DNA from 4 places in the Pseudomonas sp. PDNC002 genome. Region 1 is predicted to be linked to each of the others. Evidence: predicted binding sites of a transcription regulator. Region 1 holds the regulator's gene; each other region holds the start of a gene.
What was found. The regulator sigma-54, encoded in region 1, starts transcription at its own class of promoters, with help from an activator protein. The targets are predictions, from matches to a motif close to ANTGGCATNNANNTTGCTNT.

Region 2: the regulator sigma-54 is predicted to act here: its motif matches at 2,619-2,638, upstream of JVX91_RS15715 (CmpA/NrtA family ABC transporter substrate-binding protein).
Region 3: the regulator sigma-54 is predicted to act here: its motif matches at 1,382-1,401, upstream of glnK (P-II family nitrogen regulator).
Region 4: the regulator sigma-54 is predicted to act here: its motif matches at 2,822-2,841, upstream of JVX91_RS10305 (pilin).

Annotation. Positions count from the first base shown of each region.
Region 1 is NZ_CP070356.1:2,334,535-2,338,790, forward strand. It holds gene rapZ (RNase adapter RapZ) at 1-185, opposite strand, end outside; gene ptsN (PTS IIA-like nitrogen regulatory protein PtsN) at 188-655, opposite strand; gene raiA (ribosome-associated translation inhibitor RaiA) at 664-972, opposite strand; gene JVX91_RS10825 (RNA polymerase factor sigma-54) at 1,051-2,553, opposite strand; gene lptB (LPS export ABC transporter ATP-binding protein) at 2,808-3,533, opposite strand; gene lptA (lipopolysaccharide transport periplasmic protein LptA) at 3,533-4,069, opposite strand; gene lptC (LPS export ABC transporter periplasmic protein LptC) at 4,056-4,256, opposite strand, start outside.
Region 2 is NZ_CP070356.1:3,402,431-3,406,686, reverse strand. It holds gene acnB (bifunctional aconitate hydratase 2/2-methylisocitrate dehydratase) at 1-2,363, shown strand, start outside; gene JVX91_RS15715 (CmpA/NrtA family ABC transporter substrate-binding protein) at 2,746-3,948, shown strand; gene JVX91_RS15710 (ANTAR domain-containing response regulator) at 3,951-4,256, shown strand, end outside.
Region 3 is NZ_CP070356.1:858,752-863,007, forward strand. It holds gene JVX91_RS03990 (ammonium transporter) at 1-813, opposite strand, end outside; gene glnK (P-II family nitrogen regulator) at 855-1,193, opposite strand; gene JVX91_RS04000 (accessory factor UbiK family protein) at 1,597-1,860, shown strand; gene JVX91_RS04005 (YifB family Mg chelatase-like AAA ATPase) at 1,899-3,389, shown strand; gene JVX91_RS04010 (RidA family protein) at 3,386-3,874, opposite strand; gene JVX91_RS04015 (DUF1127 domain-containing protein) at 3,902-4,132, opposite strand.
Region 4 is NZ_CP070356.1:2,211,041-2,215,296, reverse strand. It holds gene rffA (dTDP-4-amino-4,6-dideoxygalactose transaminase) at 1-356, opposite strand, end outside; gene JVX91_RS10310 (hypothetical protein) at 383-2,143, opposite strand; gene JVX91_RS10305 (pilin) at 2,350-2,775, opposite strand; gene pilB (type IV-A pilus assembly ATPase PilB) at 3,001-4,256, shown strand, end outside.

The DNA of each region.
Region 1 (4,256 bases):
CGTGCATCAATGGAGACCGCAACCTGCGGGTGCAGCAGTTCGGTGTGTAGCAGCGCGCGCTGGGCCAGATCCGGAAGGAGGCTTGCCGGCAGGTTATCGATACAGTAGAAGCCGTTGTCCTCGAGCACATTGAGCGCGGTGCTCTTGCCCGAGCCGGACCTTCCACTGATGATGATCAGGCGCATGATCAGTGCCCGTTGTTCTGGAAGTCCACGACGATCCGGTACAGGTCCTCGCCGTTGGCGGCGTGGCGCAGGCGGTCGCGGACGTCGGAACGGTCGAGCATGGAAGCGATCTGCCGGAGCAGTTCCAGGTGCTCCTCGGTAGCGGCTTCCGGCACCAGCAGCACGAACACCAGGTCCACCGGAGCGCCGTCGAGGGCGTCGAAGTCTACCGGGTGGTCAAGGTGCAGGATGGCGCTGATGGGCGACTGGCAGCCGGGGAGGCGGCAGTGCGGAATGGCGATGCCATTGCCGAAACCGGTGGAGCCCAGGCGTTCCCGGGCCACCAGGCTGTCGAAGATGTCTTGGGAATCGAAACCCGGCAGCTCGCGAGCCACCAGGTTGGCGATTTGTTCGAGGACACGTTTCTTGCTGCCGCCCGGCACGTTCACGAGGGAACGGCCGGGGGTCAGGATTTGCTCAAGTCGGATCATAGAGGGGGTTAACGAACGCCCACACCTTGCTGGCGTTCGAGGTATTTTTCCTTGTGCTTGATCAGCTGGCGGTCGAGTTTGTCGGTAAGAAGGTCGATAGCCGCGTACATGTCTTCATGCTCGGCACAGGCCACCACTTCGCCTCCGGCGATGTGCAGGGTGGCTTCGATTTTCTGCTTCAGCTTCTCGACCTCCATGATGACCTGAACATTGGTGATCTTGTCGAAGTGGCGCTCCAGTCGGCCTAGTTTCTCGCCGACATAGTCGCGCAGGGCGTCGGTCACATCCAGTTGATGTCCACTGATGTTGACTTGCATACCGCTTTCTCCTTATTGCCCGTGTGTAAGTGGCAGGTTATTTGGCCTGCCGCCGGAACACCTTGGCGTGGATCAACGTCACACCAGCCGTTTACGCTCGCTGGAGGGAGAGATTCCTAGGGACTCCCGGTATTTGGCTACGGTGCGACGTGCCACTTGAATGCCCTGTGCCTCCAGTAAACCAGCGATCTTGCTGTCACTCAATGGCTTTTTCGGACTTTCAGCCGCGACCAGTTTCTTGATGATGGCGCGGATCGCGGTGGACGAGCACTCGCCGCCCTCGGAGGTGCTGACGTGGCTGGAGAAGAAATATTTCAGCTCGAAGATGCCGCGCGGCGTGTGCATGAACTTCTGCGTGGTGACGCGCGAGATGGTCGATTCATGCATGCCGACGGCTTCGGCGATGTCGTGCAGGACCAGCGGCTTCATCGCCTCCTCGCCGTACTCGAGGAAGCCGCGCTGGTGCTCGACGATCTGCGTCGCCACCTTCATCAGCGTCTCGTTGCGGCTCTGCAGGCTCTTGATGAACCAGCGCGCTTCCTGCAGCTGGTTGCGCATGAAGGTGTTGTCGGCGCTGGAGTCGGCGCGGCGCACGAGGCCGGCATACTGCGAGTTCACGCGCAGGCGTGGCACCGCTTCCTGGTTCAGCTCCACCAGCCAGCGTTCGTTGTGCTTGCGGACGATGACATCCGGCACCACGTACTCGGCTTCGCCGGACTCGATCTGCGAACCGGGGCGTGGGTGCAGCGACTGGATCAGTTCGATGGTCTCGCGCAGCTCGTCTTCCTTGAGCTTCATGCGGCGCATCAGCTGGCTGTAGTCACGGCTGCCGAGCAGGTCGAGGTGGTCGGAAACCAGCTTCAGGGCCTCGGTCAGCAGGTAGGTCTTGGCGGGCATCTGGCGAAGCTGCAGCAGCAGGCATTCGCGCAGGTTGCGTGCGCCGACACCGGCGGGTTCGAGCTGTTGGACCCGGCGCAGGACGACTTCCACTTCGTCCATTTCCACGCCCAGTTCGGGGTCGATGGAGACGAGGATGTCGTCGAGGGATTCTTCGAGGTAACCGTCGTCGTTGATGCCGTCGATGATGCTCAGGGCGATCAGGCGGTCGGTGTCGGACATCGGTGCCAGGTTCAGTTGCCACAGCAGGTGGCTCTGCAGGCTCTCGCCGGCGGAGGTGCGGGAGGTGAAGTCCCACTCGTCGTCGTCGTTGCTGGGCAGGCTGCTGGCGCTGGTCTGGTAGATGTCTTCCCAGGCGGTATCGACGGGAAGCTCGTTGGGGATGCGCTCGGCCCACTGGTCCTCGTCGAGGCTGTCGGCGTTGGGCGTGGTGCTTTCCTGGAAGTTGTCCTGGGAGTTGCTGCTGGTGCCGTTGACGGCGGACTCGGCGCCGTCGGCCATGGGGTCGCTGTTGTCGTAGTCCTCGCCCTCTTCCTGGCGCTCCAGCATCGGGTTGGACTCCAGGGCTTCCTGGATTTCCTGTTGGAGGTCCAGCGTGGAGAGCTGGAGCAGTCGGATGGCCTGTTGCAGCTGCGGGGTCATCGTCAGCTGCTGGCCCATCTTGAGGACTAGCGATGGTTTCATGGCTGGAACTAGGCACCTTGTTCGCTGGCGCAAAGCGCGCCATATCCACGACTACGGACGCCGGGGCGCCGCGAGGAAGCAAATTATATGCCTGAGTTTGGACGCTTTGCCTAGAGGCTGTCGACCTTTCGTTACAACCCGGTTGCGCCAGGGGATGCCGGGCAGCCGAATGCGTCGTGGAGCGGCAGGCGAGCCGCGCCACGGGCGAGGGGAGGGATTGGCTGCCGCGCCCAGGCAGGGCGCGGTGTGGGGCCTTAGAGGCGGAACTCGTGGCCCAGGTAGACTTCCTTCACCAGGTCGTTGGCGAGGATGCTTTCGGCGCTGCCTTCGGCGATCAGCTGACCGTCGTTGACGATGTACGCCGTCTCGCAGATATCCAGGGTTTCGCGGACGTTGTGGTCGGTGATCAGTACACCGATACCCTTGGCCTTGAGGTGATGGATGATCTGCTTGATGTCGCCTACGGAGATCGGATCGACGCCGGCGAAGGGTTCGTCCAGCAGGATGAACTTCGGCGAGCTGGCCAGGGCGCGAGCGATTTCCACACGGCGGCGTTCACCGCCGGACAAGCTCATGCCGAGGTTGTCGCGGATGTGGTGGATGTGGAATTCCTCGAGCAGGCTTTCCAGGGCTTCCTGGCGGCCGGCGCGATCGAGGTCGCTACGGGTTTCCAGGATGGCGCCGATGTTGTCCGCCACCGACAGCTTGCGGAAGATCGAGGCTTCCTGGGGCAGGTAGCCGATGCCTGCGCGCGCGCGGCCGTGCATGGGCAGGTGCGTGACGTCCTGCTCGTCGATGCGCACGATTCCCTGATCGGCGCGGACCAGGCCGACGATCATGTAGAAGCAGGTGGTCTTGCCCGCTCCGTTGGGGCCGAGCAGGCCGACGATCTGCCCGCTTTCGATGCTCATGCTGACATCGCGGACGACTTGCCGGCTCTTGTAGCTCTTGGCGAGGTGCTGCGCGGTTAGCGTTGCCATTACTGCGCTTGATCCTGCTTTTTCTTGGGCTGGATGACCATGTCGATACGCGGGCGCGGCGTGGTCACCTGGGCGCCGGTGGCGCGGCCTGCGTTGACGATCTGGCGCTGGGTGTCGTAGACGATCTTCTCGCCTTCGAAGGTGTTGCCTTCCTGGATTACCTTGGCCTGGTCGATCAGGACGACGCGGTTCTGGGTGACGAAGTACTGGATCGTCAGGCCGTAGGCCTGGGTGATCTGCTTTTCCGGCGCCGGCTTCTGCTCGAAGTAGGCGGGCTTGCCGACCGAGGTAACGACTTCGATGTCGCCGTCCTTGTTCTGCTTGAGCGTAACGGTGTTGCCGGTCAGCTTCATGCTGCCCTGGGTCACCACCACGTCGCCTCTATAGACGGCCACGCCCTGCTTGTCATCCAGTTCGGCACTGTCGGCCTGAACGCGGATCGGCTGTTCCCGGTCGGTGGGAAGGGCCCAGGCGGCAGAGCTGCCGATAGCGGCGGCGAGGCTGAAAAGAAGGGGGAGGGTGTTAACGAGCCTCATGCTGACCTCTTACGTTGGACAGCAGGAGCATCCGGCTGTCTTTCAGATACGCTTTCATGCCAACTGCCGTGGTCACACCGTTGGGTTCGGTGATCTTCACGGGCTGGTCAGTCTGCGCATAGTCCTTGTCTGGGAACACCGTCATGCGCGAGGTGTTGAGCAGGAGCGTGCGCTGCTGCGCGTCGGT
Region 2 (4,256 bases), 1.1 Mb from region 1:
AGACCCGCGCCCTCGAGCTGCTGGGTACCATGCAAGGCGGCTACAATATCGCCACCATGGTCGAGCTGCTGGACAACGCCGAGCTGGCCGAAGTCGCCGCCGCCCAACTGAAGCACACCCTGCTGATGTTCGACGCCTTCCACGACGTCGCCGAGCGCGCCAAGAAAGGCAACGCCGCCGCCAAGGCCGTGCTGCAATCCTGGGCCGATGGCGAGTGGTTCAAGGCCCGTCCGGCCGTCGCCGAGAAGCTGACCCTGACCGTGTTCAAGGTCCCCGGCGAAACCAACACCGACGACCTGTCCCCCGCTCCGGACGCCTGGTCGCGCCCCGACATCCCGCTGCACGCGCTGGCCATGCTGAAAATGGCCCGCGACGGCATCGAGCCGGTCCAGCCGGGCTCCGTCGGTCCGCTGAAGCAGATCGAGGCCGTTAAAGCCAAAGGCTTCCCGGTTGCCTACGTCGGCGACGTGGTCGGCACCGGTTCGTCCCGTAAGTCCGCCACCAACTCGGTGCTGTGGTTCTTCGGCGACGACATCCCCTACGTTCCGAACAAGCGCGCTGGCGGCTTCTGCTTCGGCACCAAGATCGCCCCGATCTTCTACAACACCATGGAAGACGCCGGCGCCCTGCCGATCGAATTCGACTGCACCAACCTGGCCATGGGCGACGTCATCGACGTGTACCCGTACGAAGGCAAGGTCGTGCGTCATGACAGCGGCGAAGTGGTCACCACCTTCGAGCTGAAGACTCCGGTCCTGCTGGACGAAGTCCGCGCCGGCGGCCGTATCCCGCTGATCGTTGGCCGTGGCCTGACCGAGAAGGCCCGCGCCGAGCTGGGTCTGGGTGCCTCCGACCTGTTCAAGAAGCCGGAAGCTCCGGTCGACAGCGGCAAGGGCTTCACCCTCGCCCAGAAAATGGTTGGCCGCGCCTGCGGTCTGGCCGAAGGCCAGGGCGTACGTCCGGGCACCTACTGCGAACCGAAGATGACCACCGTCGGTTCCCAGGACACCACCGGCCCGATGACCCGCGACGAGCTGAAAGACCTGGCTTGCCTGGGCTTCTCCGCCGACCTGGTGATGCAGTCCTTCTGCCACACCGCTGCCTATCCGAAGCCGATCGACGTCAAGACCCACCACACCCTGCCGGACTTCATCATGACCCGCGGCGGTGTCTCCCTGCGTCCGGGCGACGGCATCATCCACAGCTGGCTGAACCGCATGCTGCTGCCTGACACCGTCGGCACCGGCGGCGACTCGCACACCCGCTTCCCGATCGGCATCAGCTTCCCGGCCGGTTCCGGCCTGGTCGCCTTCGCCGCTGCCACCGGCGTCATGCCGCTGGACATGCCGGAATCGGTTCTGGTGCGCTTCAAGGGCAAGCTGCAACCGGGCATCACCCTGCGTGACCTGGTCCATGCGATCCCCTACTACGCGATCCAGGCTGGCCTGCTGACCGTCGAGAAAAAAGGCAAGAAGAACATCTTCTCCGGCCGCATCCTCGAGATCGAAGGCCTGAACGACCTGACCGTCGAACAAGCCTTCGAGCTGTCCGACGCCTCCGCCGAGCGTTCGGCTGCCGGTTGCACCATCAAGCTGCCGGAAGAGGCCATCGCCGAGTACCTGAAGTCCAACATCACCCTGCTGCGCTGGATGATCGGCGAAGGCTACGGCGACGCCCGCACCCTGGAGCGCCGCGCGCAAGCGATGGAAGCCTGGCTGGCCAACCCGCAACTGCTGGAAGCCGACAAGGACGCCGAATACGCCGCCGTCATCGAGATCGACCTGGCCGACGTCAAGGAGCCGGTACTCTGCGCTCCGAACGACCCGGACGACGCTCGCCTGCTGTCCAGCGTACAAGGCCGCAAGATCGATGAAGTCTTCATCGGTTCCTGCATGACCAACATCGGTCACTTCCGCGCTGCCGGCAAACTGCTGGACAAGGTCAAGGGTGGCATTCCGACCCGTCTGTGGCTGGCTCCGCCGACCAAGATGGACGCCCACCAGCTGACCGAGGAAGGCTACTACGGCATCTACGGCAAGGCTGGCGCGCGCATGGAAATGCCGGGCTGCTCGCTGTGCATGGGTAACCAGGCTCGCGTACAGACCGGTTCGACCGTGGTCTCCACCTCGACCCGTAACTTCCCGAACCGTCTGGGCGACGCCACCGACGTGTTCCTGGCATCCGCCGAGCTGGCCGCTGTCGCTTCGATCATCGGCAAGCTGCCGACCATCGAGGAGTACATGGCCTACGCGAAGGACATCGACAGCATGTCTGCCGATATCTACCGCTACCTGAGCTTCGACCAGATCGCCGAGTTCCGTGAAGCTGCAGCCAACGCGAAGATCCCGGCCGTTCAGGTCTGAGTGATTCCAGCGTGACGAAAAGCCCCGCCTCGTGCGGGGCTTTTCTTTTCCAGAAAGCCCGCCATAGAGCCCTCGCCGCCGGGACTCACGATGGGCCTAATACTTATTGACCGGTTACGCCCTCGCCTTCTGGGTCTATGGTGGAAAACAGGCTCCTGCCGATATCCGTGCTCAGGTGCCCTTGTGGAACCCTCCAGAGGTGCGCTCCCTTCCTCTGCGCCCCGCCCTCCATGGCGGGGCTTCTTTTTTCCCGCCCCTGGCACAACCCTTGCTGCCCACCTGATACCTACGATCCAACGGCGGATCGTCCCCGACAATGGCGTCGCGCCCACCTTTCCTCGATGGGGAGGTGGCGCGACGCCTTTTGCGTTCAGAGGTGCAGATGATCGACAACAGCAGCGGCCGCCTGGACAACCTGGCCTGGGTGGCCGGCTCCGATGCCCCGGAGAAGACCGCGCTCAACCTGGGCTTCATGGCCCTCACCGACTCCGCCTCGCTGGTGGTGGCCGCAACCCAGGGATTCGGCCAGCCCTACGGGCTGACGCTGAACCTGCAACGCCAGAGCTCCTGGTCAGGACTGCGTGACCGCCTCCTCAGCGGCGAACTGGATGCCGCGCAGGGCCTCTATGGCCTCATCTACGGCATGCAACTCGGTCTGGGTGGAGCGCAGGCCACCGACATGGCCGTGCTCATGGGGCTGTGCCAGAACGGCCAGTCGATCAATCTCTCCACCCCCTTGATGCGCGATGGCGTGACCTCCGCTGAAGCACTCCAGCAGCATGTGCGCCAGAACGGTGCGCAATTGACCCTCGCCCACACCTTCCCAACCGGCACCCACGCCATGTGGCTGTACTACTGGCTGGCCAGCCATGGCATCCATCCCCTTCAGGATGTGCGCAGCCTGGTGGTGCCGCCGGCGCAGATGGTCGAGCACCTGAAAGCCGGCCGCATCGATGGCTTCTGCGCTGGCGGCCCCTGGGGCGCGCTGGCGGTGGACGAAGGCATGGGCTTCACCCTCGCGACCAGCCAGCAGATCTGGCCGGACCACCCGGAAAAGGTTCTGGGCACCACCCGCGCCTTCGTCGAGCAATACCCCAACACCGCCCGCGCGCTGATCATGAGCATTCTCGATGCCAGTCGCTTCATCGAAGCCAGCGAAGACAACCTGCGCAGCGTCGCCCAGTTGATCAGCGGCGAGGAATACATCGACGCCCCGCTCGCCAGCATCGAGCCGCGCCTGCTCGGCCGCTACCAGGACGGCCTGGGCCACGCCTGGCAGGACGCGCACCCACTGCGCTTCTTCAATGGCGGCCAGGCGACCTTCCCCTGGCTCTCTGACGGACTGTGGTTCATGACCCAGTTCCGCCGCTGGGGCCTGCTGCGTGAGGACGTCGACTACCTCGGCATCGCCCGCCAGGTCCAACGACTCGACCTGTATCGCGACGCCGCCAGCGCCGTGGGCATCAGCGTGCCGCATGCCGAAATGCGCAGCTCGACCCTTATCGATGGCCGCCCCTGGGATGGCAGCGATCCGGCCGGCTATGCCCGCAGCTTCGACCTCAATGCACTGGCGGAGCGAGGTTGAGCATGCTGCGCATCCTGCTGATCAACGACACCCCGAAAAAGGTCGGGCGCCTCAAGGCAGCCCTGGTGGAATGCGGCTTCGAGGTCATCGATGAATCTGGCCTGACCGTCGACCTGGCGCAGCGCGTGGAAACCCTACGCCCGGACGTGATCCTCATCGACACGGAATCCCCCGGCCGCGACGTGATGGAACAGGTGGTGCTGGTCAGCCGCGACCAGCCGCGCCCCATCGTCATGTTCACTGACGAGCACGACCCGCAGGTGATGCGCCACGCCATCCGTTCCGGGGTCAGCGCCTACATCGTCGAA
Region 3 (4,256 bases), 1.5 Mb from region 1:
CATGGCCATGCCGGCGGTGCCGTTGGCGGCGGCGGCGGAACCGGCGTTGAAGCCGAACCAGCCTACCCACAGCAGCGCGGCGCCGATCAGGGTGTAGCCCAGGTTGTGCGGCGCCATGGCAGCGGTCGGGTAGCCCTTGCGTTTGCCCAGCACGAGGCAGGCGACCAGGCCGGCGATACCCGCGTTGATGTGCACCACGGTGCCACCGGCGAAGTCGAGCACGCCCCAGTCCCACAGCAGGCCGCCGTCACCGCTCCAGACCATGTGGGCGATCGGTGCGTAGACCAGGGTGAACCACAGCGCGGTGAAGATCAGCATGGCCGAGAACTTCATGCGCTCGGCGAAGGCGCCGACGATCAGGGCCGGGGTGATGATCGCGAAGGTCATCTGGAACATCACGAAGACGCTTTCCGGGAACAGCGCGGCGGCGGAGGTCAGGCCGGTGCTGGTCAGGCCGCTGAGGAAGGCCTTGTCGAAGCCGCCGACGAAGGAAGCGAAGTTGACCACGCCCTTTTCCATACCGACGGTATCGAAGGCCAGGCTGTAGCCGTAGACGACCCAGAGGATGCTGATCAGCGCGGTGATCGCGAAGCACTGCATCATGATCGACAGGACGTTCTTGGCGCGCACCATGCCGCCGTAGAACAGGGCCAGGCCGGGGATGGTCATCAGCAGCACCAGGGCGCTGGAAATCAGCATCCAGGCGGTGTCACCGCTGTTCAGGACGGGGGCCGCAGCCTCGTCAGCCAAGGCCAGACCGGGCATTGCGAGGGGCAATAGGGCGCCTAGCCCTGCGTATTTGCGCAGAGTCATTGTTGTTTCTCCTGGGGCGTGGGGTTCGGTGTGGGCTTGGCTTAGATCGCGTCGGTGCCGGTTTCGCCGGTACGGATACGAATGGCCTGTTCCAGATTTACGACAAAGATCTTGCCGTCACCGATCTTCCCGGTGTTGGCGGCCTTGGTGATGGCTTCGATAACACGATCCAGCTGGTCATCGGCGATGGCGACGTCGATCTTCACCTTCGGCAGGAAATCGACAACGTATTCCGCGCCACGGTACAGCTCGGTGTGACCCTTCTGCCGGCCGAAGCCTTTGACTTCGGTCACAGTGATGCCCTGCACGCCGATCTCGGACAGCGACTCACGAACGTCGTCCAGCTTGAACGGCTTGATGATGGCTGTGACTAGCTTCATGTAACTCTCTCCCGTGTTTTGGTGGACCCGCCCCAGGAAGAACGAACCCGGGGACAAGTCTAAGCGCAGTGTCTGGCTTTTGTAATGCGCCGGCCGCCCTACCTCAGCACTCCGACTGCCTTCCACGAAGCGATCCCCTGCCTCGCCTGCCGCACCGGAACTGCATCGGTGCACGCCATGTATGCCCCAAAGCATGAAGCTTGCCAGTTCCCGGAAATGCCCACGGCATCAGGTACTTGGCGAAAAGAATGGCTTTCTGGCGAATCGCCAGCGCCCTCGCGGCGCACCGAAAACGCGCACAGCGAGCGGGCGCACTGCTCAAAAAGCGTGCAACCTCTCGCGCCGCAGCCGCCGTCGGCTGCGTGATAGACTGCGCTCTGATTCAATCCGGAACCCATGAACCATGCTGCCGCCCAAAGCCTTCCTCGATGCCATCAGCCAACAAGCCGGACGCCTGTTCGGTGGCGAATCGCCCCTGCCGAAGGCCGAGCTGGAAGCTCAGTTCAAGGTTCTGATGCAGAGTGCCTTCAGCAAGCTCGACCTGGTCAGCCGCGACGAGTTCGACAGCCAGATGGTGGTTCTCGCCCGTACCCGCGCCCGTCTCGAGGCACTGGAAGCCAAGGTCGCGGAGATGGAAGCCAAACTCTCGCCGCCCGCCGCCGAGTAAGCCCCGACGGCGGGCCGCATGCGATCAAGGAGTGATCCATGTCCCTCGCCATCGTCCATAGCCGCGCCCAGGTCGGCGTGGAAGCCCCCGGTGTCACCGTCGAGGCGCACCTTGCCAACGGCCTGCCCTCGCTGACCCTCGTCGGCCTGCCCGAAGGCGCCGTGAAGGAGAGCAAGGACCGCGTCCGCAGCGCCCTGCTGAACGCCGGTTTCGATTTTCCCAGCCGCCGCATTACTCTGAATCTTGCCCCCGCCGACCTGCCGAAGGACGGCGGTCGCTTCGATCTCGCCATCGCCCTGGGCATCCTTGCCGCCAGCGGCCAGTTGGCTGACGCGGCGGGCCTGCACGACCTGGAATGCCTCGGCGAGCTGGCGCTTTCCGGCGCCCTGCGCCCAGTGCCTGGCGTGCTGCCCGCCGCACTGGCCGCCCGTGCCGCCGGACGCGCACTGGTGGTGCCGAAGGAAAATGCCGAGGAAGCCAGTCTCGCCAGCGGCCTGACCGTCTACGCCGTGGGCCACTTGCTGGAGCTGGCTGCGCACTTCAGCGGCCAGGAGCGCCTGCGCCCCTACGAGGCCAACGGCCTGCTGCGCGCCACGCCGCCCTACCCCGACCTCGCCGAAGTCCAGGGACAGACCGCCGCCAAGCGCGCCCTGCTGGTCGCTGCCGCAGGCGCCCACAACCTCCTGCTCAGCGGCCCACCCGGCACCGGCAAGACGCTGCTCGCCAGCCGCCTGCCCGGCCTGATGCCGCCGCTGGACGAAGACGAGGCGCTGCAGGTTGCGGCGATCCATTCCGTGGCAGGTCGCGGGCCGCTGACTCACTGGCCGCAGCGCCCCTTCAGGCAACCGCACCACACCGCCTCCGCGCCAGCGCTGGTGGGTGGAGGCAGCCGCCCACAGCCGGGAGAGATCACGCTGGCGCACGAAGGTGTGCTCTTTCTCGATGAGCTTCCGGAATTTGATCGGAAAGTTCTGGAAGTGCTACGTGAACCCCTGGAAGGCGGCGAAATCGTCATCTCCCGCGCCAACGGCCGCGTCCGCTTCCCGGCACGCTTCCAACTGGTCGCGGCGATGAACCCCTGCCCATGTGGATATCTCGGCGACCCCAGCGGGCGCTGCCGCTGTTCGCCGGAGCAGATCCAGCGCTATCGCGCCAAGCTCTCCGGTCCATTGCTGGACCGCATCGACCTGCACCTCACCGTCAGCCGCGAGAGCACCAGCCTCGCGCCCAGCGGCCCGAGCATCAGCAGCGCCGAGTTGGCCGTACAGGTCGCCGCCGCACGCCAGCGCCAGCTCAGTCGTCAAGGCTGCGCCAACGCTTTTCTCGACCTGAAGAAAATGCACCAATATTGTGCATTAAGCCCAGACGATCAGGCTTGGCTGGAGAAAGCCGGCGAGCGCCTGAACCTGTCACTGCGCGCCCTGCACCGAATTCTCAAGGTGGCGCGCACCCTCGCCGACCTGCAACAGACGGATGCCATTGCCCGACCGCACCTGGCCGAAGCGCTGCAGTACCGCGCGGGACACTAGCGGGACAGGCCTTCCGCGACAGCCACGAGGTTCAATTCGACCGTCGCATTCTTAGGCAACTGATAGACGCCGACCGAGGTGCGCGTGTGCACGCCGGCAGCACCCAACACCGTGTGCAGTACCGACGACGCCGCATCGGCCACTTCGCTCTGCTGCGTGAAGTGCTCGGCCGACTGCACGAACACGTTGAGGTGCAGCACCTTGCGGACTCGCTCGAGATCGCCCAGCGCCTGTCGCAGCAGGGCCAGCGCACGCATGACACAAATCCTGGCGGCACGCTGGGCCTCGGCCAACGACGCATCGCCGCCTGCCCGACCGGTGACGACAACCTCATCACCCACCCGTGGAATCTGCCCACTGATGTGCACCTGGCTTCCTTCGATCAGGAAGGGCACATAGTCACCGCCGATCTTGATCTCGCCACTGAAGTCACAGCCGAGTTCGGCGGCAATCCGGTCAAACGCGGCAGCGCGCATCTCGCTCATAAACACTCCTGATGGGTCATTTCCTGTTCAGCAGCGCCAGAACGGCCGCATGGCTTCCAGCTTCGCTTGCTCGCGGCTGACGCCGATGTCGCGCAGTTGTTCGTCGGAGAGCTCCAGCAGTTGCTTGCGGGTGCGCACGCGGCGCCAGAACTGCTGCCAGCGGTTTTCCTCGTGGCCGCGCGGGGCTACGTGGCTGCCGGGAATCTCCAGCAACTCCTGCTGATAAAGGGTCAGCCGCACATCGCTCAGGCCGGTCATGTCGTCGCTCCTCCAGTCGGGTTCCTCGGACGTGGGGATAGCGTGACGAATCGCCGAAAATCATTACAGATTCAACACGACAGAATTTTTTCCATACAGAGCCGAGCGAAATCCTTCTGAATGG
Region 4 (4,256 bases), 120 kb from region 1:
GCCGCTTCGACTTTGGTCTCGTCGATATTCAGAGTATCGGGACGGATATCGACGAAAACCGGCTTGGCGCCGCGCAAAACGAAGGCGTTAGCGGTGGAAACGAAGGTATAGGACGGAAGTATGACTTCGTCCCCCGGCTGGATATTCAGCAACAGCGCCGAAAGCTCGAGAGCCGTGGTGCAGGAAGTGGTCAACAGCGCGGTACGAAGTTGAAAACTGTCCTGCAGGAATTCCCGGCACTGGCGAGTGAATGGACCATCCCCCGCGGCATGCTGATTGTTCATGATGCTTTGCGCGATGTAATACAACTCGCGACCGACGATGGCGGGCTTGTTGAAGGGAACAAGGTTCTTCATGCTGCAATCTCCATACATTCCACCCACTAGGACCCTTCACGGGAAGAAAGTACTTTCTCTTTCTCTCTGCAGACCAGTTGATCAGAGCGCGTTGTGCAAAAACGCTTTATAAAATCGGCACGCACAGCATATGCAGAATCCCCCACTGGCTTGGAGAACCTCTCTATAGACTCTGCAAAAAGGCGATTCCCCTGTTCTATATCGTTCTGTGCATAGGCACCAAAGGCACGATACATCGGTATTACCGCATAGCTTGAATCATAGAAGTTCATCACATCCAAACTTCTATTCAGCTCTTCATAATCCCCAAGATACAAGTACGCCTCAGCTTTTGCGCCATAAACGAAGCGTATATACCAAGTACCTGAGTATCCATTCAGAACAATTTTTGTCTTATTTATGTCGATCCCTTTCTCAAGAATTTCCTTATGCGGCTGGTACTCTCCAACAAGGCCCGCATCCAACATCGCCAGCCCCTCCGCATACTTTTGCTGGCGTATCAATAACTGCCCCTTCAGCCCCTTCATCCTGCTCGACAGCCCGGCAGGCGTCTTTTCAAATTCGGACAACAGCCGCTCGGCCTCATCTTCACGCTGATAGAACAGCAGGGATGCAACGTAATTGAAGCGGACGTAGTCGGACTCCGGCACCTTCTCGAATGCCCATGCCCATAGAGACTGCTCACTTCCCCAAAGCGGAGTATTCAGGCGAATATTCAACGCGCCAAGAGCAAGCCATACGAGGACCAATGCACCGCCAAGCCACGGCAGTAATCGACGCATAGCCTCAGATAGCGCGCTTGTTGGAATTGACACCTGCGCCAACGCCAATGCAAGGAACGCAACTGGCAATGTGAGGAAGCGCTCCTGACCAATGTTTCCGCTGATCAGCAAAGGAGCAATATTCAAAACAGGGAGCAGTGCTAACAAGCCACACAGCAGAAGAAGCCCAACCCTTTTCCCTCGAACTGCTAACAGCAGCAATACGCTAATGAATGCCAGTACAATGGATACGCCAGTCAACTTCTGATTCGCGGTCATCGCTGCCGCATCAAATGGGTGAATAGGGCTCAGATCGGCGAAAGGCCAAACAGCCATATGGAGATAAAACCAGAGGGTTTGACCGACGAATGCAATGCGAGCAATAAAATCCTGCCCCAGAGAGTCGTCATTCTTGAACAAACCACCAAAGAGCGAAAAGCGTAGCGCAACATACGCAGTGCCAGCGATCAAAATGAACACGTACAAGCGCCGATTTTCAGCGCTCAGGATTGAACTGACTCGAGCCCTGAGCCCCGCCGGAGGCCGCTTATCGAGCCACAACCACAATACAATTAACGCGGGAAACGTAATCGCCATCTCCTTTGAACCGATGGCGAATAGAAAACAGCTAGTGACCAGCAGATCTCGAGTCAAGCCCCGCGCGCAGGAAAGGCTCAACAAGCCTAATAGTGCAAAGGCTGTGACTAGAAGGTCGAAACGCCCAGATACCCATGCTGCCGACTCGAGAAGTACCGGATTGCATCCATAAATGAGTACGGCGAATGCAGCCCGAAGCATTCGCTCCCGCTCCCTCCTCCCGCGCGAAAGATGCCACGCGAGAAATCCGATCGTGGTGCAATTGACTAGCAGAATGAAGTAGTTAAACGCATGAGAGATGTCAGGACGCACACCAAACAGCTTGAACTCGGCGATGAACGTTAGCAGCACCACCGGCCGGAAGTACGTTGTGCCTGGCAGCAATTGAGTACTAAGTGAAACCCAGATGTCGTCGGGATTACGCAGCAACGGGCTATCTAGAAATAGAGTCGTATCATCCCAGACGTACCCCAGAGAGTTGACCGGCCAATAAAGTAGCGCCAAGCCCAACAGAGCAAGGCAGGGTACCGTCCACCACCAATGATTCCGCATTTGCTGCCAATCCTTACAGAGACAGAAAAGCCCTCCTAAGAGGGCCTTTCATTACCACCAGACGCCGTTATGCCAAAGAGCAATCAGCGGCATTCAGCAGGAACATACTTCGCATCGGTAGAAGTGGTGCACTTCCAGGTGATAGCACCGGTCGGAACGGCACCGGCGCTCAGTGCGGAGCCACCCGAAGACGGAGTCAGTTTGAGGTTCACGCTACCAGCGGCAGCTTGGTACACGACGGAGATTTCGCCAGTGCCGCCGTTAACCGAAACGCTGGATACGTTCTTGGTGGCAGTTGGAGCAGTCCAGCCAGCGCTCAGCGGAGAAGTACCGTTTGCAGCGTTTTCTGCTACAGCGGTCTTAGCAGCAGAAGCCAGAACCAGACCTTCACTCACACGCGCACGCACGGTGTAGTCCTGATAGGCCGGCAGAGCGATGGCGGCCAGAATGCCGATGATCGCAACAACGATCATCAATTCGATCAGAGTAAAGCCTTTTTGAGCTTTCATATTTCTCTCCAGGTTTTTAGACGAGGTCGTAGGACCTGCCTTCGGAAAAGCAGCTTCCGTGCCAATATCGAGCACCTGAATTTCAGGCATCAGGAGAGAATTTGCCTACAAAGTAAAACGAATTTACGCAGGAAGTGACGCTTTTCGTCAGTTTTATTCAGCACATTTGGCACTCAGGACCATCTACGATATAAGGCACCGAACATCTTTTCTGGCCATCCTCCAATGAACGATCAAGTCGTGCTGTCAGGCCTCGCCCGCCAGCTGGTGCACTCCGAGCTTCTCGATGAGAAAAGCGCGCAGCAAGCTCAGCTCCAGGCACAGCGAAATAAGCTGTCGCTGGTGACTTACCTCGTACAAAACAAGCTGGTCAAAAGCAGACCACTGACCGAACTGGCCGCAGAGCAGTTCGGCGTGGCTTTCTGCGACCTCAGCAGCCTTGATCGAGAGAGCCTCCCGAAGGAACTGGTGAGTGAGAAGCTAATCCGCCAACACCGGGTGCTCCCGCTGTGGCGTCGCGGCAACAAGCTATTTGTCGGCCTCTCGGACCCGACCAACCACCAAGCCATCACGGACGTCCAGTTCAGTACAGGCCTCACCACGGAAGCCATCCTGGTGGAGGATGACAAGCTCGGTGAGGCTATCGAAAAGCTATTCGAAAGCGTCACTGGCGGGCTGGACGATCTGGGCGATGTCGATCTCGACGGACTAGACATCGAGAGTGGCAACACCGAGCACAAGGATGAGCCCATTGGGGGCGACGCAGATGACGCGCCAGTGGTGCGCTTCGTCAACAAGATGCTTCTGGATGCCATCAAGGGCGGCTCTTCCGACCTGCACTTCGAGCCCTACGAGAAAGTCTACCGCGTGCGCTTCCGCACCGACGGCATGCTGCACGAGACGGCCAAGCCCCCAATCCAATTGGCCAGTCGTATCTCCGCGCGCCTGAAGGTAATGGCCGGCCTGGATATCTCTGAGCGACGCAAGCCTCAGGACGGCCGCATTAAGATGCGAGTATCGAAGAGCAAATCCATCGACTTCCGCGTCAACACCCTGCCAACCCTGTGGGGCGAGAAGATCGTCATGCGGATTCTCGACTCCGCGAGCGCCCAGATGGGTATCGACGCCCTGGGCTACGAGGATGCTCAGAAGCAGCTCTACATGGATGCGCTCAAGCAACCGCAAGGCATGATTCTGGTGACAGGCCCGACCGGATCGGGAAAGACCGTCTCGCTCTACACCGGCCTGAATATCCTCAACACCCCGGACATCAATATTTCCACTGCAGAAGACCCGGTGGAGATCAACCTCGAAGGTATCAACCAGGTCAACGTCAACCCCCGCCAAGGGATGGACTTCGCCCAAGCGCTCCGGGCATTCCTGCGCCAAGATCCCGACGTGATCATGGTCGGCGAGATCCGTGACCTGGAAACGGCGGAAATCGCCATCAAAGCCGCTCAAACCGGCCACATGGTAATGTC